Regions from separate parts of the Kocuria nitroreducens genome, predicted to be linked through region 1. Evidence: riboswitches for the same ligand, from Rfam matches in the RefSeq annotation. Region 1 holds a riboswitch; each other region holds the start of a gene.
What was found. Region 1 has a riboswitch for S-adenosylmethionine ahead of ACFYE1_RS07620 (cobalamin-independent methionine synthase II family protein). Riboswitches for the same ligand answer to the same signal wherever they lie in the genome.
Positions count from the first base shown of each region.

Region 2: linked by a shared signal. The riboswitch ahead of ACFYE1_RS16320 (O-acetylhomoserine aminocarboxypropyltransferase/cysteine synthase family protein) and the one ahead of ACFYE1_RS07620 (cobalamin-independent methionine synthase II family protein) in region 1 are both predicted to bind S-adenosylmethionine.
Region 3: linked by a shared signal. The riboswitch ahead of ACFYE1_RS15165 (ABC transporter ATP-binding protein) and the one ahead of ACFYE1_RS07620 (cobalamin-independent methionine synthase II family protein) in region 1 are both predicted to bind S-adenosylmethionine.

Region 1 is NZ_JBHZTC010000009.1:4,824-12,035, reverse strand. It holds gene ACFYE1_RS07635 (thiamine pyrophosphate-binding protein) at 1-887, opposite strand, end outside; gene ACFYE1_RS07630 (MFS transporter) at 1,039-2,448, opposite strand; gene ACFYE1_RS07625 (cobalamin-independent methionine synthase II family protein) at 2,757-3,974, opposite strand; gene ACFYE1_RS07620 (cobalamin-independent methionine synthase II family protein) at 4,051-5,253, opposite strand; SAM riboswitch class I at 5,267-5,369, opposite strand; gene ACFYE1_RS07615 (3-hydroxybutyrate dehydrogenase) at 5,541-6,296, shown strand; gene ACFYE1_RS07610 (IclR family transcriptional regulator) at 6,361-7,140, opposite strand.
Region 2 is NZ_JBHZTC010000032.1:9,420-16,631, reverse strand. It holds gene ACFYE1_RS16325 (acetoacetate--CoA ligase) at 1-1,315, opposite strand, end outside; SAM riboswitch class IV at 1,400-1,514, opposite strand; SAM riboswitch class I at 1,621-1,719, shown strand; gene ACFYE1_RS16320 (O-acetylhomoserine aminocarboxypropyltransferase/cysteine synthase family protein) at 1,802-3,145, shown strand; gene ACFYE1_RS16315 (CoA-binding protein) at 3,142-3,636, shown strand; gene ACFYE1_RS16310 (OsmC family protein) at 3,697-4,218, opposite strand; gene ACFYE1_RS16305 (hypothetical protein) at 4,280-4,588, opposite strand; gene ilvD (dihydroxy-acid dehydratase) at 4,639-6,471, opposite strand; gene ACFYE1_RS16295 (gluconokinase) at 6,688-7,212, shown strand, end outside.
Region 3 is NZ_JBHZTC010000025.1:844-8,055, forward strand. It holds gene ACFYE1_RS15140 (2Fe-2S iron-sulfur cluster-binding protein) at 1-51, opposite strand, end outside; gene ACFYE1_RS15145 (succinate dehydrogenase) at 131-889, opposite strand; gene ACFYE1_RS15150 (AMP-binding protein) at 946-3,072, opposite strand; gene ACFYE1_RS15155 (ABC transporter permease) at 3,174-3,917, opposite strand; gene ACFYE1_RS15160 (aliphatic sulfonate ABC transporter substrate-binding protein) at 4,001-5,044, opposite strand; gene ACFYE1_RS15165 (ABC transporter ATP-binding protein) at 5,134-5,958, opposite strand; SAM riboswitch class I at 5,964-6,068, opposite strand; gene ACFYE1_RS15170 (maleylpyruvate isomerase N-terminal domain-containing protein) at 6,175-6,852, shown strand; gene ACFYE1_RS15175 (CoA-binding protein) at 6,943-7,212, shown strand, end outside.

The sequences.
Region 1 (7,212 bases):
TTGTCGATGCGGACCACCCGGGTGCCGGGGGCGAAGAGGGTGCCGTAGCGCAGCTGGAAGGCGTTCAGTGAGGCCCCGGCGACCAGGACGACGTCGGCCTGCCGGGCCAGCTCCAGGCGGTGGGCGCGGGTGAAGCCCCCGGCGATGCCCAGGTCCCACGGGGAGTCGAAGACCCCGGTGGCCATGGCGGACGTCATGAACAGCGCCCCGAGCCGGTCCCCGATCTCGGTGAGGGGGGTCGTGGCCCCGGTCAGGAGCACTCCGCGCCCGGCCAGGATCAGGGGTCTGGTCGCGCTGCGCAGGATCGCGGCGACGCGGTCGAGGTCCTCGGTGGAGGCGGTGAAGACGGGCTTGACCGGCAGCGGGTCCAGGACGGTCTGCCCGGTGAGGGGGGCGGTGGCGTGGTCGTAGGGGATCGCCAGCACCACCGGCTGGACGGTCTGGGCGGCGAGGTCTAAGGCGCGGTGGGTGATCGCGGCCGCGTTGTCCGGCGCCGCGACCAGGGTGGTGACCCCGGCGGCGGCCGCGGCGGCGGTCTGGTCGATGTCGAACGCCCGCCGCCCGGTGGTCGGGGCGTCGCCGACGACCAGGACCAGCGGGATGCGGGCCAGTCGCGCCTCGGCCAGGGCGGTGTAGGTGTTGGCGAACCCGGCCCCGTACGTCGTCGTCGCGGCCCCGGTCCGCCCGGTGGCCCGGTGGTAGGCGTCGGCCATGGCCACGGTGGCGGCCTCGTGCCGGGCGGAGGTGAAGCCGAAGCCGCGGGAGGTCAGCGAGCTGATCAGGTGCGCGTTGCCGTTGCCCATCAGGCCGAACAAGTGGTCGGTGCGCTCGGCCAGCACATCGGCCACCGCCGTCGAGACCGTCGGCAGCAGGGGGTCGGTGGTCATGGAGGAGTCCTTTCGGCGGGACTCCGGTGGGAGCCCCGGGGTGGGAGCGGGGTGTGCTCGTGGTGTGCTCGGGGCGGCCCGCACGAGCGGAGCCGCCCGCCCGCACCCGTGGGTGCCGGCGGGCGGCTCGGTCGTCGGCCGGGTGCGGCGCTCAGTCGCGGTGCTTCTCCGCGACCTCGGCGGCCTCGAGGATCTCGGCGGCCTCGGGGTGGGCGGCGACGTAGTCCTCGTGCACCTCCTCGACGTGCAGGTCGATCTCCTGGATGTCCTTCGGCACCAGGGAGACGGCGATGAAGGAGACGATCGCGATGCCGGCGATGTAGACGCCGATCGTCCAGGACATCCCCGTCTCGTTGAGCAGCAGCTGGGCGATCATCGGGGCGAACGCGCCGCCGATGATCGAGCCGAACGCGTAGCCGATCGAGACGCCCGAGTAGCGCACGCGGGCCGGGAACATCTCGGCGTAGAGCGCCGACTGCGGGCCGTAGGACGGGCCGAGGCCCACGGTGAGGATCACGATGGCCAGGGCGAACAGCGGCAGGGACGCGGTGTCCAGCAGGAACCACATCGGCACGGCCCACAGGATGATGATGGCGTAGCCGATCTGGAAGGTGCGCACCCGCCCGATCCTGTCCGAGATCCAGCCGCCGAACATCGTGAACACGAGCCAGCCCACGCCGCCGATCAGGGAGGCGATGAGGGTCTGCGAGCGCGGCATGCCCAGCACGTTGGAGCCGTAGGAGGCGAAGAACGCGATCACGAGGTAGCCGGCGGCGTTGTTGGCGGCGAAGATCAGGGCCGCGAGGGTCACCTCCTTGGAGTTGTGCTTGAACAGCTGGCCCAGCGGAGCGGAGGACTCCTTCTTGCGCAGCTGCATCTCCTTGAAGACCGGGGACTCGTCGACAGTCTTGCGAATCAGGTAGCCGACCACGATCAGCACCACGGAGGAGATGAACGGGATGCGCCAGCCCCACGCCTGGAAGTCCTCGGGCGACATCATCGAGGTCAGGGCGAACATGAAGCTCGTGGCTAGCAGCATGCCCAGCGGCACGCCGATCTGCGGGTAGGCGCCGAAGAGGCCGCGCTTGTTCCGGGGGGCGTGCTCGACGGACATCAGGGCCGCGCCGCCCCACTCGCCGCCGGCCGAGAAGCCCTGCATGATGCGCAGGATCACCAGGAAGACCGGGGCCCAGATGCCGATCGTGGCGTAGGTGGGCAGCAGGCCGATCAGCATCGTCGCGGCACCCATGCCCACGAGCGTGAGGACCAGGACGATCTTGCGGCCGTACTTGTCGCCGAGGTGTCCGGCGACCACCGCGCCGAGCGGCCGGAACAGGAAGCTGATGCCCAGGGAGGCCCACGCGACCACCTGGGCGAGGCCGGCGTTCTCCTCGGACAGCGGCGCGAAGTACAGGGGCGCCAGGACGAAGGCCGCGGCCTGGGCGTAGATGAAGAAGTCGTACCACTCGATGGTGGTGCCCACGAGGGTGCCGGCGAGGACCTTGCGCTCCTCGCGCGACATCTCGTGCCGCCCGGCCGGGGCGGATGAAGTGTGCGCCATGGGATCTCCAGGGGAATCGGGGACGGCGACGTCCTCGGCGGGACCGAACGCATCATGACCGAACGTTCGGTAATTGAAGGTGATACTACGGGTGGAAGTGACGCCTGTCACCTTCGGTGCCGAACCAGCAGGCCGTGCACCAGCGATGTGGCACGGACCACCTCGTAGAGAGAGCCGGTGGCCGGCCGCGCACGGATCACCCTCGCCGGCAGCGCCCGCGCCGCCCCCGCCCGCCCGGACGCGGCCGGGCCCGGCCCTCCGGGGAGGACCGGGCCCGACGGCACGGCGGTGACGTCAGGAGCGGCGGCTCAGCGGTAGAGCCGCTCCGAGGCCAGGCGTGCGCCCGCCACGAGGGACTCGAGCTTGGCCCACGCGATCTGCGGGTGCAGGCGCCCGCCCAGTCCGCAGTCGGTCGAGGCGACGACGTTCTCGCGGCCCACCACGGAGGCGAACTGCTCGATCCGGTCCGCGACGAGCTCGGGGTGCTCCACGACGTTCGTCGAGTGCGAGACCACCCCCGGGATGATGACGCGGCCCTCGGGCAGCGGGTGGTCCCGCCAGACCTTCCACTCGTGGGCGTGCCGGGCCGAGGCGCCCTCGAACGTGTAGCCGCCGGCGTTGATGGTCAGCATCAGGTCCACGAGGTGCTTCAGCTCGAGGTCCGTGGTGTGCGGGCCGTGCCAGGAGCCCCAGCACAGGTGGAAGCGGACCTGCTCCTCGGGGATCCCGCGCAGCGCGTGGTTGAGGGCCTCGACGCGCAGGCGCGTGAACGCCAGGTAGTCCTCGACCGTGGGCTCGGGGTTGATCTGGTCCCAGGACTCCGCGATGGAGGGGTCGTCGATCTGCACGGTCAGCCCGGCGCCGGTGATCGTCAGGTACTCCTCGCGCATCGCGTCGGCGCAGGCGTAGACGAGCTCTTCGTCGGTCTCGTAGTACTCGTTGGTCACGCGCGCCGCGGAGCCCGGGGAGAGGGCGGCGACGAATCCGGTCTCCGCCCCGGTGGCCGCCATGGCGGCCCGGAGGTGGCGGACGTCCGAGGCCACCGCCTCCTGGCCGGTGTAGGTCAGCGGCCCGGTGATCTTGGGCTGCTTGGTCGAGGAGCGCCCGGTGAGGATGCCCGACGCCGGGTCCTCGTACGCCTCCCGGAAGCGCTCGCGGTCCCGGCGGTCCGGGAAGCTCGTGAGCACGATGCTGCCGGGCGAGGAGCGCTTCTTCTCCGTGGACGCCCACCGGTCCTCGTCGGACGGGGTGAGACCGCCGAGGCGGGAGAAGGAGTAGTTCCACCACGCGCCGTAGTCGACCGCGCTGGACATGGAGTGCCCGTACTCGCCGTCGTTGACGACGTCCACGCCGGTCTCGCGCTGCCGCCGGACCACGTACTCGACGCCCACGGCGAGCTCGTCGGTGAGCTGTTCGAAGGTGATGGCGCCCTCGGCGTGCCGCTGGTTGGCCTCGAGCAGGCGCGGGGTGCGCGGCAGGGAGCCCACGTGGGTGGTCCGCACGTGGTCGGTGTTCTGCATGGTCATGCGTTTCCTCCTGGGGAACGGCGGGAACGGCGGGAACGGCGGGAACGGCGGGAGCGGCGGGAACGTCGCGGGCCGGTCAGGACCAGAGCCGGCGGGAGGCGAGCTCGGCCCCGCGGACCAGGGTCTCGAGCTTGGCCTCGGCGATCTGCGGGTGGATGCGCCCGCCCAGGCCGCAGTCGGTCGAGGCGATGACGTTCTCGCGGCCCACCTGGCGGGCGAAGCGCTCGATCCGGTCGGCCACGAGCTCGGGGTGCTCCACGACGTTGGTGGCGTGGGAGACGATCCCCGGGATGATGACCTTGCCCTCGGGCAGCACGTGGTCCTGCCAGACCTTCCACTCGTGCTCGTGCCGGGCGTTGGCGGCCTCGAAGCTGTAGCCGCCGGCCCGGATGGAGAGCATGAGCTCCACCAGGTGCTCGAACCCGAGGTCCGTGGTGTGCGGGCCGTGCCAGGAGCCCCAGCACAGGTGGAAGCGGACCTGCTCCTCCGGGATGCCCTCGAGGGCGTAGTTGAGGGCCTCCACGCGCTTGCGCGTGAACGCCTGGTAGTCCGCCACGCCGGGCTCCGGGTTGACCTGGTCCCAGTTCTCCGCGATGGAGGGGTCGTCGATCTGCACGATCAGCCCGGCGTCGGTGATCGCCCGGTACTCCTCGCGCATGACCTCGGCGCACGCGGTGAGGACCTCGTCCTCGTCCGCGTAGTGGGTGTTCTCCAGGCGGGCGCACGAGCCCGGGGACAGCGCGGCGAGATAGCCCTCGCTCGCGCCCGTCGCCGCCAGGCCCGCCTTGAGGTTGCGGATGTCGGCCTCCAGCGCCGCATGACCCGTGTACTCCAGCTTCCCGGTGATCCTCGGGAACGGCGCCTGCTTGCCCACGGTGATGCCCGAGGTGGGGTCCGTGTACGCCTCGTTGAAGATCTGGCGGTCCCGGCGGTCCCCGAAGCTCGTCAGGACCACCCGGCCGGGGGCAGAGCGCTGGGGCTCCTGCTCCCACAGGTCCACCTCGCCGGGGGTGAGGCCCGAAATCCGGGCGAAGATGTAGTGCCACCACGCGCCGTAGTCCACCTCCGCGGCCATGACGTGGCCGTATTCGCCGTCGTTGACCACGTCGATCCCGAGCTCGTCCTGCCGGCGGACCACGTCGACCACCGAGTCCTGCAGGAGCCGGTCGTACTCGGCCTCCGGGACGCTGCCCTTCGCCCGGTTCGCCTCGAGCAGCGCCGGGGTCCGGGGGAGGGACCCGGCGTGGGTCGTGAGGATGCGGTCGGCACTGTGCAGCACGGGTCGCACGTCCTTTCCATCGGTCGTGGCGGTAGCACCGGAGGTGGGACGGGGAACCGTCGCCCGGGTTGCTGCGGCGTCGTCGAGCCAGATCTCTCGGCCGCTCTGGATGGTGACCTCTTCATCCAAGCGCACCGGCGGGCGTCGCGCCATTCGGCGCCCGCGTGACGGGTGTGACGGAATGTGACACGCGCGATCCTGCTCGCCGTCGTGGTCCGGATCACATACCGTGACGGTGACCGGTGCCCCGGACCCGGTGGGCACCGCGGACGGAAGAAAGGACCCCCATGTTCCAGGACAACGGCCTCGAGGGGCGCACCGCGCTCGTGACCGGCGGAGCGAGCGGCATCGGCCTCGCGGCCGCCCGAGCTCTCGCCGGCTCCGGCGCCCACGTGGTGGTGGCCGACGTCGACGAGGCCGGCGCCCAGCGCGTCGCCGGCGAGCTCGGGGGACGGGCCTGGGCCGTGGATCTGCTCGACACCGGGGCGCTCGCCGAGCTGAGCCTCGACGTCGACGTGCTGGTCAACAACGCCGGCATCCAGAAGGTGTCCCCCCTGCAGGAGTTCGATCCCGCGGACTTCCACCGCATCCTCGTGCTCATGCTCGAGAGCCCGTTCCTGCTGGTGCGCGCGGCCCTGCCCCACATGTACGAGAAGGGCTGGGGGCGCGTCATCAACGTCTCCTCCGTGCACGGGCTGCGGGCGTCCCCCTACAAGAGCGCCTACGTCTCGGCCAAGCACGGCCTCGAAGGGCTGTCCAAGACCATCGCGGTGGAGGGCGCGGCCCACGGGGTGACCAGCAACTGCATCAACCCCGGCTACGTGCGCACCCCGCTCGTCGAGAAGCAGGTCGCCGATCAGGCCAAGGTGCACGGGATCCCCGAGTCCGAGGTGGTGGAGCGGATCATGCTCGGTGAGACGCCGATCAAGAAGCTCGTGGACCCGGAGGACGTCGGCAGCCTCGTGGCGTGGCTGGCCGGACCGCACGCGTCCATGGTCACCGGGGCGTCCTACACGATGGACGGCGGCTGGACGGCGCGCTGAGCACCGCGCGGCGATGGTGCGCTGGGGCGCCCCGTCCGGACCGACCGGGGCCGGCCCGGGCCGCTCAGCGGTGGCCCAGCTCCCGGGAGAGCCGGTGGGCCTCCGTGAGCAGGGCCCGTCCCAGGGGCTGCCGGCGCTCGCCGGTGAACCGGGGCTCGATGCCCGTGAGGCTCAGCGCGTAGACCGGTGCGCCCGTCGCGTCGAAGACCGCGGCGGCCATGCCCCAACTGCCCTCCACGATCAGCCCCGGGTTGACCGCGAAGCCCTCCCGCCGCACGCCGGCGAGCAGGTCCCGGATCCGCTCGGGCGTGTGCAGCGGACCCCACCCGGCGCGGGCGCCGGGCGTGGCCGCGAGGACCCGCTCCACCTCCGCGTCCGGGAGGTGCGCCAGGATCGCCAGCCCCGCCGAGGCCACGCCGAGCGGCAGCCGCAGCCCCTCGTAGAGGACGTGGGAGCGGATGGGGAAGGCGCCCTCCACGCGGGCCAGGCAGACGGTCTCCAGCCCTCGGCGGACCGACAGGAACGCGCTCTCGCCGGTGGCCTCCGCGAGCCGGCGCAGCGAGGGCCCGGCCAGTTCCCGGATCGGATAGCGCTGGGCCGCCACCGCGCCCAGCACGTACAGCTCCGGGCCCAGCTGCCAGGCCCCGGTCCCGGCGGCGCGGTCGACGAAGCCCTCCTCGGCCAGCCCCGTGAGCAGCCGGTGCACGGTGGGGCGGGTCAGCCCGGTCTCGGCCGCGAGCTCCGCGACCGTGCTGCCCTGCTCCCGCCCGGCGACGGCCCGCAGCAGCCGGCCGACCCGGTGGACCACCTGTGTTCCCGCACCTGTCGTCGACTGCCGTCCCATGACTCCACTATATGGACAGCCGGGACTCGAATGGCCGGATGATGAGGAGAAGCACCGTCATTCCGCCGGATC
Region 2 (7,212 bases), on a different contig from region 1:
GGAGGGGGGAGCCGAGCTGGAAGCAGCCGTGGATCTCCGTCCCGCCGCAGATCGAGGCGAAGACCATGTCCTGCTTCACCTCGGCGTACAGCCAGTCGTACTGCTCCGGGGAGACGGGCGCCCCGGCCGAGAGGACCGATCGCAGGGCGCTCAGGTCGTGGTGCTCCCGGGGCGCGTACCCGGAGTCCATGAGAGCGGTCAGGTACCGGGGGCTCGTGCCGAAGTGGGTGAGCCCGGCCTCGTCCGCCATCCGCCACAGGTGTCCGTGGTCGGCGGTGCCGTCGGGGAGGCGGGGCGAGGGGTGGCCGTCGATGAGCAGCACGGCCGCCTCGGCCGCCAGGACGGACACGACCCACGCGTACATCATCCAGGCGGTGGACGTGAACCAGGAGTGCACGTCGCCGGGACGGACGTCCCCGTGCAGGACGTGCTCCTTGAGGTGCTGGAGCAGGACGCCACCGGCGCTGTGCACGATGGCCTTGGGCAGCCCCGTGGTGCCCGAGGTGAACATGATCAGGCCGGGCGCGTCGAACGGGAAGCGCTCGAGCGTGAGGGGCGAGGTCTCGTCCGTGAACTCGTCCTCCCACCGGGGCGAGCCGACCAGGACGAGATCGGGCGTGGTCGCCAGGCGGGCGACGACCTCCTCCGCCCTGTCCCGCACGTCGAAGTCGCGGCCGTTGTAGGCGTAGCCCTGCGCGGCGACCACCACCGACGGGCCCACCTGCCCGATCCGGTCGACCAGGCCGGCCACCCCGAAGTCCGGGGAGCAGCCGGCCCAGGCGGCCCCCAGGGACAGGGTGGCGATCATCGTGGTGAGGTTCTCGACGGTGTTGGGGAGGATGCCGGCGACGACGTCGCCCTCACCGACCCCTGCCGCCCGCAGCCCCGCCTGGACGGCTGCGACCCGTCCACGCAGCTCCCCCACGGTGAGCCGCGTGTGGGTTCCCGTCTCGTCCGCGGCGAGCACCGCGAGCCGGTGGGGCTCGCCCCGCAGCAGGTTCTCGGCCACGTTGAGCCGCCCGGCGGGGAAGTACCTGGTCCCGAACATGCGTCCGTGCCGCAGGGAGGGCAGCAGCTCGAGATCGCCGCCGTCGGCCGGCGGCGCCTGCTCCACGACGTCGCCCTTGTCCCCGAGCACGCCCGTGAAGTCCCACAGCGCGTTCCAGAACTCCTCCCGCCGGGTCACCGACCAGCCGTGCAGCTCGTCGTAGCGACGGGGGTCGAACCCGTGGGCGAGTGCGAAGCGGCTCATGGCGGAGTCCCTGAAGGCGGAGTCCGGGGGTGTCCAGAGAGTGGCAGGGCCGTGCGGGGTCATCGGGCGGGGTGCGCCTTTCCTGAGCTGATCTGCCCCGTGGCCCGGCACCCCGTTCAGGGGTGCTGCGCAGATCCGGCGCGGAGGGCGCCGTACTTGCCGCAGGCGGTGTGCCCTGCGGCCCGATCCTCATCTGGGGCACCCCGCTACGGGAGAGGGTTGCCGCCCGGCCAGCCAGAGCTTCGCGCCGGGTCTCGTGATCGTGCTGAATGCGTTCCCACAATAGGCCAGGGAACCCGTCCGTGTCAGATCGGCGGAGCGTGACGGCCCGGTTGGCGCGAAACACTCCGGACGACCACAATGGAGGGCAGCCATCCCGAGCGGCCGAGAGACCTGGATCGACGACGCCGCAGCAACCGTGGTCGACGTCGCGGACCGCACGGTGCTACCGCCAGGACCGATGGAGCAGCGCACTCCCGGGCCGTCCACCGGGGGCACCTCTCCGTCCGGGACCGATCAGCGGCACCACCTGCACGAGGAGTCCTTCCCATGGCCGACCACCAGTTCGGGTTCCGCACCCGCGCCCTGCACGCCGGGGGCACCCCCGACGCCGAGCACGGCGCCCGGGCGGTCCCGATCTACCAGACCAGCTCGTTCGTCTTCAAGGACGCCGACGACGCCGCCAACCTGTTCGCCCTGCAGAAGTACGGCAACATCTACTCCCGCATCGGCAACCCGACGGTCGCGGCGTTCGAGGAGCGCATCGCGTCCCTCGAAGGCGGCATCGGCGCCGTGGCCACCGCCTCCGGCATGTCTGCCGAGTTCCTCGTGTTCGCCGCGCTCGCCCAGGCCGGGGACCACATCGTGGCCTCCGCCCAGCTCTACGGGGGGACGGTCACCCAGCTGGACGTCACCCTCCGCCGGTTCGGGATCGAGACCACGTTCGTGCCCGGCACCGACCCCGCCGACTACCGGGCCGCGGTGCGCCCGGGCACCAAGGCCGTCTACACGGAGGTCGTGGCCAACCCGTCCGGGGGGATCGCCGACCTGGAGGGCCTCGCCGCGGTCGCGCACGAGGCCGGTGTGCCGCTGGTCGTCGACTCGACCATGACCCCGCCGTACCTGATCCGTCCCATTGAGCACGGGGCCGACATCGTCATCCACTCCGCCACCAAGTTCCTGGGCGGCCACGGCACCACGCTGGGCGGCGTCGTCGTCGAGTCCGGCCGTTTCGACTGGGCGAACGGCAACTTCCCGTCGATGACGGAGCCGGTGCCGACGTACAACGACGTCACCTGGTGGGGGAACTTCGGGGAGTACGGGTTCCTGACCCGGCTGCGCACCGAGCAGCTACGGGACATCGGCCCCGCCCTGGCGCCCCAGTCCGCGTGGAACCTGCTCCAGGGCGTGGAGACGCTGCCGCAGCGGATGGACGCGCACCTGGCCAACGCGCAGGCCGTCGCGCGGTGGCTGGAGGAGGACCGGCGCGTGTCCTACGTCAACTACGCCGGTCTGCCGAGCCACCCCCACCACGACCGGGCGCGGAGATACCTGCCCCTCGGCCCGGGGGCCGTCTTCGCGTTCGGGGTCTCCCCCACGGACCGGCTCGGCGGACGGGAGGTGGGCGCCCGGTTCATCGAGAACCTGCAGCTGGCCAGCCACCTCGCCAACATCGGCGACGCCCGCACCCTCGTCCTGCACCCGGCCTCGACCACCCACCAGCAGCTCTCGGCCGAGCAGCTGCTCCAGGCGGGCGTGCGGGAGGACCTCATCCGCCTGTCGGTGGGCCTCGAGGACGTCGAGGACATCCTCTGGGACCTGGACCAGGCCCTTTCCGCGGCCACCGGGCTGGCCCGGGAGTCCGCCCCGACCGTCGAAGGAGCACTCCGATGACCGCCGAGACCCGCACCTGGACGGGACCGAGCGCGCCCGAGCGGCTGGCCATCCTGCACGGCACCGAGTCGATCGCCATCGTGGGCGCGTCCGACAAGCCCTCTCGCGCGTCCTACTTCGTCTCGACGTACCTGCTGTCCTCCTCGCCGTACCGGGTGTACTTCGTCAACCCGGTGCTGCGGGAGATCATGGGCCGGCCCGTCTACCCGTCCCTCGCCGACCTGCCGGAGACCCCCGACCTCGTCGACGCGTTCCGGCGCCACGACGACCTCCCCGGCGTGGCCCGCGACGCCGTGGCCGTCGGGGCGAGGACCCTGTGGCTGCAGCTGGGCTCCTGGCACGAGGAGGCGGCCAGGATCGCCGAGGAGGGCGGGCTCGGCGTGGTCATGGACCACTGTGTGAAGATCGAGCACGCCCGCTTCCACGGCGGCCTCCACCTGGCCGGGTTCAACACCGGGGTCATCTCGGCGAAGCGGCAGGCCCTGGCCTGAACGGCGACGGCCCCGGAAGCTTGAGGCATCCGGGGCCGCCCCGTCCCGCTGGGCAGGTCGCTACACGCGCTCGAGGACGAACCGCACCTCGGCCTTCAGGCTCTGGCTGACCACGCAGTACCGCTCCGTGGCCCGCGCGAGGCGATCCAGGGCGGTGTCGTCGAGGTCCGCGTCCACGCGGGCGGTCACGACGACGTCCTGGACCCCGACGGGCACGGCCCGGTCGACGCCCAGGGTGCCGCGGGCGTCGAACATCCCGTCCGCGGTCAGCTCGGCCGAGCGCACCTCCACGCCCATGGCGGTGGCGACGCTGCGCAGGGTCACCCCGGCGCAGGCCAGGAGCGCGTCGAGGAGCATGTCCCCGGAGCAGGCATCGCTGCCGTCACCGCCGGTGGCGGAGTGCGGACCGCCCCGCACGGGACCCGCCCAGGTGTCGACAGTGCAGGTCAGTCCGGGGTCCCGGAAGTCGCCGTGGGAGTGCAGGGGCGTGCAGGCCGCCCCGGGCTCGGCCCGGTAACGGTCCTTGAGGGGGGCCTGGAGCTGCCGGAGCTCCGCGGCGGTCATCTGGGTACGAGATTCCATGGTGCCACTGTAGAGCGTCCGGCGCGGACGGCACCACGCGGGGCACCCGCGCCGGACGGGATCAGCGGGCGCGCTCGGCCACCCGGTCCTCCCAGCAGGCCCGGGTGGTCACCCCGTCGGTGCCGTCCCAGGCCCCGGTCCCGGACCGGCCCGGGACGTCGCCGCTGTGGAAGACCGGCTCGGCGCCCTGCCTGCGCTGGGCCTCGTCGTTCATGAGCACCCGGACGGCCACGCCGGCGAGCAGCACCAGAACCACCGGGTCGATGGTGGCCATGACCGCCATGGACAGGTCGGCCAGGGACCGGGCCAGGTCCAGGTCCAGGTCCAGGTCCAGCGTGGCTCCACCGATGCCGAGCACCAGCACGAGCACGCGGCAGCCGGTCGCCGTCCACCGCGACCTCGCGGAACGGAGGGGCCGGGTCAGATCGCCCGCACGGCGCCCTTGTCCGCGGAGGTGACCATCGAGGCGTAGGCGCGCAGGGCCTTGGAGACCTGGCGCTCGCGCGGCTTGGTGGGGTACCACGGGGCCGGCCCCTTGGCCTGCCGGCGGGCGGCCAGGACGGCGTCGTCCACGTTCACGCGCAGCACGCGCCGGGCGACGTCGATCTCGATCTCGTCGCCGGACTCGATGAGGCCCACCGCGCCGCCGGCGGCGGCCTCCGGGGAGATGTGCCCGATCGAGAGGCCGGAGGTGCCGCCGGAGAAGCGGCCGTCGGTGATCAGGGCGCACTCCCGGCCGAGACCGAGGCCCTTGAGGTAGGAGGTCGGGTAGAGCATCTCCTGCATGCCCGGACCGCCCTTGGGGCCTTCGTAGGTGATGACCACGATGTCGCCGGGCTGCACGTTCTTGGACAGGATCTCGAACACGGCCTCGTCCTGGGACTCGACCACGAACGCCCTGCCGACGAAGTGGAACAGCTCCTCGTCGATGCCGGCGGTCTTGATGACCGCCCCGTCCTCGGCGATGTTGCCGTGGAGGATCGCCAGGCCGCCGTCCTGTGTGTAGGCGTGCTCGACCGAGCGGATGCAGCCGTCCTCGCCGTCGAGGTCGAGGGACTCGAACGTGTTGTCCGTGGAGAACGCCTGCGTGGTGCGCACGCCGCCGGGAGCGGCGTGGAAGAGCGTCCGGGCGCGCTCGGAGGACCGGCCGCTGCGGACGTCCCACTCGTCCAGCCAGGTGGCCAGGTCCGGGGCGTGCACCGTGTGCACGTCCTCGTTGAGCAGGCCCGCACGGCGCAGCTCGCCGAGGATCGCGGGAATGCCGCCGGCACGGTGCACGTGCTCGATGTGGAACCGCGTGGAGTTCGGCGCGACCTTGCACAGGCAGGGCACCCGGCGGGACAGGGCGTCGATGTCCGGGAGCGCGAAGTCCACCTCGCCCTCCTGGGCGGCGGCGAGGATGTGCAGGATCGTGTTCGTGGACCCGCCCATGGCGATGTCGAGGGCCATGGCGTTCTCGAACGCCGCCTTGGTGGCGATGTTGCGCGGGAGCACGGACTCGTCGTCCTGCTCGTAGTAGCGGCAGCACAGGTCCACGACCCGGCGGCCGGCCTCCAGGAACAGCTCCTTGCGGGCCACCTGGGTGGCCAGCGTGGTGCCGTTGCCGGGCAGGGAGAGACCGAGGGCCTCGGTGAGGCAGTTCATCGAGTTGGCGGTGAACATGCCGGAGCAGGACCCGCAGGTGGGGCAGGCGTTGCGCTCGATCTGTCCGAGCTGCTCGTCGGTGACGGACTCGTCGACGGCCATGGACATCGCGTCCACGAGGTCCAGCCGGTGCTCGACCACGCCCTCGACGGCCTCGCCGGACTCCATGGGCCCGCCGGAGACGAAGACCACCGGGATGTTCAGCCGCAGCGCGGCCAGCAGCATGCCGGGCGTGATCTTGTCGCAGTTGGAGATGCAGACCAGGGCGTCGGCCCGGTGGGCGTTGACCATGTACTCCACGGAGTCGGCGATGATGTCGCGCGAGGGCAGCGAGTAGAGCATGCCGTCGTGGCCCATCGCGATGCCGTCGTCGACCGCGATGGTGTTGAACTCCTTGGCCACACCGCCGGCCGCCTTGACCGCCGTGGCCACGAGGTCACCCATGTCCTTGAGGTGCACGTGGCCGGGTACGAACTGTGTGTAGGAGTTCGCGATCGCGACGATCGGCTTCCCGAAGTCGTCGTCGCCCATGCCGGTGGCGCGCCACAGGGCGCGGGCGCCGGCCATGTTGCGGCCGTGGGTCGAGGTGCGGGAGCGGAGGTGGGGCATGGCGGAGCGGTGTCTCCTCGGTCGGGGTTGTCCGGTGTCGGGGCGGGCGGACCGTGGGGGCGGAGCACCCGGGTCGACCGTCAGCGGTCCGCCGTCCAGAATACGCTCGTCCGCCGCAACGTCCTGCCTGTCGGACGCTTGTCTCAGCATGTGGACGCGACGGAGCGGGTCGCTCCTACACTGGGGCCACGACACGTCACGCAGGAGGATGGGCCCATGAGCAAGCACCCGACGCCCCCGCGGCCGGACGACGGCGCCGCGTTCAGCGTGGACCTGCATGACGCCGTCGACCCGCTGGTGATGGCCCTCGACGTCGGCTCGACGGGCAGCCGGGGCGGTCTGCACGACGCCACGGGGACCCCGGTGCGGGGCTACCGGCACAAGATCGAGCACGAGTTCACCACCGCGGCGGACGGGACCTCCGTGATCGACCCCGACCAGGTGACGGACGAGCTCACGGCAGTCCTCGACCTCGTCCTGGCCGATCCCGCGCTGGCCGGCCGGGTGGCGGGCGTCGCCCTGGACACCTTCGCGTCCTCGCTGGTGGGGGTCGGGACCGACGGCGGAGCGGTCACCACGTGCTTCACCTACGCCGACTCCCGGTGCGCCGAGCAGCTGGCCGGGCTGCGCGAGGAGCTCGACGAGCCCGCCGCGCTGCAGCGCACCGGTGCCCGCCTGCACACCTCCTACCTGGCCCCGCGGCTGCGGTGGCTCCGGGAGACGGACTCCGAGGCGTGGGAG
Region 3 (7,212 bases), on a different contig from region 1:
CTCCGGGGAGGGCTGGCGCCACACGTCCACGGTCAGGGAGAAGGTGCTCACTCGCTCGGGTCCTTGTCGTCTCGAAGGAGGTGGTCTCGAAGAAGGTCGTCCCGCCGGTGGGGAAGGGCGGTCACGGGGCTCAGCGGACCGCGCGGGCCAGCACGGCCACCGGGATCGTGGTGTTGCCGGCGGCCACCGCGGCGCCGAAGGCGTTCGCGGCGATCCGCAGCCGCCGCTGGGCCTGCCGGTCACCGGTCACGCCGACGTCGTTGGCGATCTCCGGGATGCCGTGCACCAGGTGGGCGGCCAGTGCCGCCATGGACAGGGCGTAGGCGGCGGCCACCGGCGGGCGGGAGAGGCTGGCCACGAGGTTGGCGTGGGCGCTGCCGTGCTCGAAGCCCCTGACCGCGGCGGGCCGGGCGCCCAGGGTCAGGTCGAGGACGTGGAAGACCGTGAACAGCCCGAGCACGCCGCCCGTGCTGCGCATCGAACGCTTCGCCACCGCCCACGGGGTGCGACGGCGACCCCGCGGGCGCCGGCCGGTGCGCGGCAGCAGCGTCCCGTTCGCCGCCCAGGACCGCGCGGTCAGCACCGCGGCGCCGCCCGCGTGGACGACGAGGCCCGCGGCGAGCACGGCGCGGGCCGCCCAGAGCACAGTGCCGCGCGGCAGCACGGGAGCACCGGCCGTGCGGAGGAACTCGGCGTAGGCGTTGTACTTCTCCTCGCCCTGGTAGATCTTCAGGTTGCCCAGCATGTGCACCAGCACGTAGCCCGAGAACAGGGCGCCGGAGGCGGCCATCGCGAGCTTGAGGTCGGCGTTCGGCACCGCGGGCAGCAGCCCGTCCGGCACGGAGCGGGTGGTGCCTGCGGGGCGGGGGGAGTCGTTCACGGCATTCATCCTAGGGGCGGTGCGGGCTGAGGAGTCACAAGTCTCAACGTCCTTGCGGAGGGGGCCTACTGCCGTTCGGCCAGGACACCTGCGATGCGATCGAGCGCCTCCTCATTCTGCAGCGAGGACCGGTCGCCCAGCGGGGCTCCCTCCCACAGCTGCGCGAGCAGTCGCCGGGTGATCTTCCCGGACCGGGTCTTCGGCAGGTCCGGGACCGCCACGACCGCCCGTGGCTTGGCGATCGGCCCGATCTCGTGCGCCACGTGCTCGCGCAGCACCGCGGTCAGTTCGTCAGCGGGGACTCGCCCGGCCTCGGGCGTCAGCACCACGTAGGCGAGCACGGCGTGCCCGGTCAGATCGTCGCGCACCGGCGCGGCGCCGGCCTCGACCACCCACGGGTGGGTGACGAGTGCCGACTCGATCTCGATGGTGGACAGCCGGTGCCCGGAGACGTTGATGACGTCGTCGACCCGCCCGAGGATGTAGATGTCCCCCTCCTCGTCGTAGCGGGCGCCGTCCCCGGCGAGGAACCACCCCTGCTCCGCGTAGGCCTCCCAGTAGGAGGACAGGTAGCGCTGCGGGTCGCCCCACACGGTGCGGGCCATCGACGGACCGGTCCGGTCCACCACCACGAAGCCCTGCACCCCGGGCGGGACGGCCTCCCCGGTCTCGTCGACCACGCGGGTCGAGATCCCGGGGACCGCACGGGTCGCGCAACCGGGCTTGAGCGCGGTGCGTGGCGCCCCGTCGTCGAACGTCCCCGGGGGCGCGAACTGCGGGTCGTGCGGGCGGGGGGACATCACGGCGGCGCCGGTCTCGGACTGCCACCACGTGTCCACGAACGGCACCTCGTCCCGGCCCAGCTGCGCCCGCAGCCAGCGCCAGGCCTCGGGGTTGATCGACTCCCCCACGGAGCCGAGCAGCCGGATCGAGTTGAGGTTGTAGAGCGGCGGGACGCCCCTCGGGAACGCGCCCATGAGCGAGCGGACCAGCGTGGGCGCCGTGTAGTAGGTGGTGACGCCGTAGCGCTCGATCACCTCGAAGTGCCGCCCCCAGTGCGGGGTGCTCGGGGTGCCCTCGTAGATCACCTCGGACACGCCGTTGACCAGGGGACCGTAGATCTCGTAGGTGTGCGCGGTGACCCAGGCGAGGTCGGCGGTGCACCAGTGCACGGCGGCGTCGACCTTCGCGGGGTCGTTGACCGTGGCCAGCTCGTCCGGGCGCAGGTGCCCCTCGTCGTCGGGCACGTCCGGGAGCAGGTCGAAGAGCAGGGCGTGCGTGTACGCGGCCTGGACGAGGTAGCCGCCCATGGTGTGCACCAGGCCCTTGGGCCGCCCGGTGGTCCCCGACGTGTAGATGATGAACAGCGGCGTCTCGGCGTCGAAGGCCTCGGGCACGTGCACGGCGGACTGCTCGGCGATCAGCTCGTGCCACCACACGTCCCGTCCGCGCGTCCACGGGACGGCGTCCTCCTCCTTGGAGTGCGTGCCCCGGGTGCCGCGCGGCAGGTCCGTGCGGCCCGGCCGCGAGGTGCGGCGCACGACGACGACGTGCTCGATCGCGTTGTCGCCGCCGGCGGCCTCGTCGGCGACGGCCTTCACGGGCACCACGGCCCCGCGCCGGTGCTGTCCGTCCGTGGTCACCAGGACCTTGGCGCCGGTGTCCTCGACGCGGAAGCGCAGCGCCTCGGCGGAGAACCCGCCGAAGTCCAGGGAGTGCACCGCGCCGATGCGGGCGCAGGCCAGCGTGATGATGACGGTCTCCGGGATGACGGGGAGGTAGATCACCACGCGGTCGCCCTGCTCCACGCCCAGCGCGAGCAGGGCGTTGGCGGCGCGGGAGACCTCCCGCTGCAGGTCGGCGTAGGTGTAGACCAGCCGGTCCCCGGGCTCGCCCTCGAAGTACAGGGCCACGTGGGCCCCGCGGCCGGCCTCGACGTGGCGGTCCACGCAGTTGTGGGCCACGTTGAGCCTCCCGCCCTCGAACCACGCGATCTCCGGGACCGACCACGCGGGGCGGCCCTGCTCGTCCGTCCCGATGCGCTCGGGACGCACGAACCGGTGGGCGGTGCTCCACGGCTCGGCCCAGTCCAGCCGGGACGCCTGGTCCACCCAGAACGCGATCCGGGCCTCGTCGGATCCGAGCGCGGGGTTCGGGGTGGGGGAGGAGGGGTTGCTCCAGCTCTGGCTCACGGTGCTGCGGTCCTTTCCTGCCTGCGCAGGTCCTGTCCGTCCAGGACCTGTCCGCGCAGGTCGTGCTCGCACGGACGGGTCCACTGTGCCAGGCGCACGTGTCAGGCCCATTTCTTGACGGCCCACTTCTCGAACACGCCCAGCAGCGCGTCCGAGGCCTTGCCGAGCACCGCGAGCAGGACGATCGCCAGCAGCAGGCGGTCGGTCCGGCCGTTGTTCTGCGAGTCGGTGAGCAACCAGCCCAGGCCCATGGACGCCCCCAGCAGCTCGGCGGCCACGAGGAACAGCCACGCCTGGGCCAGGGCGAGGCGCAGCCCCGAGATGACCGACGGCATGACGGCCGGCAGCTGCACCGTGGTGAGCAGGCGCAGCCCGTGGATCCCGAAGGCCCGCGCCGCCTCGATGAGGTTGCGGTCCACGTGCTGCAGGGCGGCGGAGACGGTGGTGTAGACGGGGAAGAACGCGCCGATGGCCACCAGCGTGACCTTGGAGTCCTCGCCGAGGCCGATCCACAGCAGCAGCAGCGGCACCCACGCCAGGGACGGCACCGCGCGGAAGGCCCCGATCGTGGGGCCGACCAGCGTGGACCCCCACCGGGAGAGGCCGATGAAGGACCCGGCCACGAGTCCCAGCCCGGCGCCGATCAGGAAGCCGATCAGCACGCGCTGGGTCGAGATGCCCACGTGGGTCCAGAGGTCCCCGCCGGACAGGAGGCCGATCCCGGCCTCGAGCACCGCGAGCGGTGCCGGCAGCTGCACGGCGCTGAAGACCCCGGCGGTGGACAGGACGTGCCACAGCACCAGCAGCGCCGCGGGCAGCAGCAGGCCCAGTCCGGTGCGCAGCAGCGGCCGCCGCCGGGAAGCCGCCGCCGCGGGGGCGGGTGAGTCGTCGATGTGCTCCGTGTCCTCGGCAGATGGCAGCGACTGCGTCACTCCTGGCCCCCGACCAGCTCCGCCGCGCGGGAGGCGTCGGCGTTCTCTGCGTAGGAGCTCTCCACGATGCTCCCGAGCGCCTCGTCGATCTGCTCCTGGTCGGCCACGTCGTCGGACTCGACGAAGATCGGCCCGACCTTCTCGAGGACCGCCAGCTGCTCGCCGCCGGGCACGTGGTCGATGTCCAGGTTCGTGCGCTCGAGCACCTTCTCGGCCACGGACAGCTCGATCCCGGCCGCCTCGGCGAGCAGCTGCGCGGTCTCCGCGGTGTTCTCCTGCGCCCACTCCCGGGCGTAGGCGTAGACGTCCACCACGGTCTGGGCGGCCTCGGGCTGCTCCTCGAGGAAGGTCTCGTGGGCGTTGAGGAAGCCGTACGTGTTGAAGTCGACGTTGCGGTAGAACAGCTCCGCGCCGTTCTCCTCCGCGGCGGCCATGATCGGGTCGAGCCCGGACCAGGCGTCCACCTGGCCGTTCTCCAGGGCGGCGCGGCCGTCGGCGTGCTGCAGGTTCTGGATCGTGACGTCGCCGGCGTCCACCCCGGCCTCGTCGAGGGCCTGGAGCAGGAAGAAGTACGGATCGGTGCCCTTGGTCGCGGCCACGGTACGGCCCTCGAGGTCCGCGACCTCCTCGATCCCGCTTCCTGCGGTGGTGACCAGGGCGGACCACTCCGGCTGCGAGTAGAGGTCGATCACCTGGATCGGGGTGCCGTTGCTGCGGGCCAGCAGCGCCGCGGAGCCCGCCGTGGAGCCGATGTCCACCGCCTCCGCCCGCAGCGCCTCGTTGGCCTTGTTCGACCCGGCGGACTGCACCCACTCCACCTCGATGCCCTCCTCGGCGAACGCGGTCTCGAGCCAGCCCTTCTCCTTGATCACCACGGACAGCGGGTTGTAGGTGGCCCAGTCCACGCGGACGGTGCCGTTCCCGGCCGCCTCCGACGGCGCCTCGCCGGAGCCCTCACCGGCCATGCACCCGGTCAGGCCCAGGGCCAGGGCGGCGGCGAGCGCGGGGATCGTGCGGACGGAACGCTGGGGCAGGGGCATGGCGGAGCCTTTCGGAGGAGGTGGACGGTGCCGGGCGGCGCGGGTGGGCGCCGGGGCCGGCCCGGGGCGGAGAGACGGAGCGGGCCGCGTCAGCGGGTCGCGGAGTGGTGGGTGTCGACGCCGAGGTGGCCGAGGAGCTGCACGCGCAGCTCCGCCAGGACCTCGGAGGCCCGGTCCCGGGGACGCTCCCCGGGGACGGTGAGGATCGTGCTGATCGAGGCGGGAGCGGTGGGCCCGGTCCGGCCCAGGACCACGATCCGGTCCGCGAGCTGCAGCGCCTCGTCGACGTCGTGGGTGACGAGCAGGACGGTGGTGGGCTGGGCGGCGTGGATCGTGAGCAGGAGGTCCTGCATCTTCAGCCGGGTCAGGGCGTCGAGCGCGCCGAAGGGCTCGTCGAGCAGCAGGACCCCGGGGTTGCGGGCCAGGGCCCGGGCCAGGGACGCGCGCTGGGCCATGCCGCCGGAGATCGCGCGGGGACGGTGACCCGCGTGCGCGGTGAGGCCGACCAGGCGCAGCAGGTCGTCGACGACGGCGTCCCCCTCGCCCCGGGGGAGCCCGCGGGGCAGGCCCAGGCGGACGTTCTCGCGCACGGAGCGCCACGGCAGCAGGCGCGGCTCCTGGAAGGCGACCGCGCAGCGCGGGTCGATCCCGGACACGGGGGTGCCGTCGATGAGCACCCGGCCCGCCGAGGCGGTGTCGAGTCCCGCCGCCGCACGCAGCAGGGTGGACTTGCCGCACCCCGAGGGTCCGAGGATCGCCAGGACCTCGCCGGGCAGGGCCGTCACGTCGACGTCCCGCAGGACGTGGTGCGTCTCGCCGCCGGACGGGAACGCCTTGCCGACGTGCTCGAACACCACGGAGAAGGCGCGCTTCGAGGTGGTGGACGGCACAGGGCTCCGCAGAGAAGTGCTCATGATCAACTCCATCGGTCCTGGCATTAGCACCTCGCACGGAGGATCAGACGGATCCGTGCCGGTTGCTGCGACGTCGACGAGCCAGGTCTCTCAGCCGCTCCGGATGGTTACGGGCCCATTGAACGTCCTCGGCGCGTCCCCTGGCAAATCCGGCGCATCCGTGGTCGCCGTGACAGATCGCTGGCACAGGAGCCCTGCGTGCCCCACCATGGACCCATGACGAGCCGCAGAACCCCGGCCCGGGCGGACCTGGTGCGCGACGCCTGCGTGGCGTTCGGCGCGGTCCTCGACGGGCTCGGCGACGACGACTCCTGGGCCGCCACGGGGTGCACGGGGTGGTCGGTCCGGGACCTCACCCACCACTGCGCGATGGACGCGCTGCGGGGGCTGGTCGCCCTGCACACGCCCACGACCGCCCGCCCCGACCGGGACGCCGCGACCTACTGGACCGACCGGGACGGCGACCCCGCGGGGGCCGCCGAGGACCGGCGCCGCACCCGCGTGGCCGCTTCCATGGTCCTGGACTGGGATCCGGTGCGAGAGCTCCACCGAGAGACCGCCCGGGCGCTCGTGCACGCGGCGGAGCACTGCGGCGGCGGCGCGGTCCGCACCCAAGGGCACGTGCTGCGCGTCGAGGACCTGCTGAGCACCCTCGCGGTGGAGGCCACGGTGCACCACCTGGACCTGATCCAGCACCTGGACGGCTCCCCGGGCCCCGCCGTGGACGGGCTCGCCGAGGTCCGGCGCATCCTCACCGACCTGTGGGAGCGGGAACCGCTCGAGCACTGGAGCGACGAGCACTTCGCCCGCGTGGGCACCGGCCGTGCGGAGCTGACCGCCCAGGAGCGCGCGGAGCTGGGCGCGCACGCGGACCTCCTGCCGCTCTTCTCCTGACCCCTCCCGCCTTCCGTGCGGTGACCGTCACGGTGCCACCGCGCGGAAGAGGGCAGGGGGCGGGTGCGGGTTCCGTGCCAGGCTGGTGCCATGACCCGCAACGACCCCGCCGTCATCGACCGCCTCATGACCCGGCCCGGCCGGTGGGCCGTGGTGGGACTCACCGGCAACACGGCCCGCCCGGCCCACTCGGTCGCCCGGCAGATCCGCGACGACCTCGGCATGACGATCGTCCCGGTGAACCCGAAGGGCGAGCCGGTGCACGGCGAGCCCGGCTACCGCACGCTCGCCGAGGTGCCCCGGCCGATCGACGTGGTGGACTGCTTCGTCAACTCCCGCCGCGTCGGCGCGGTCGTGGAC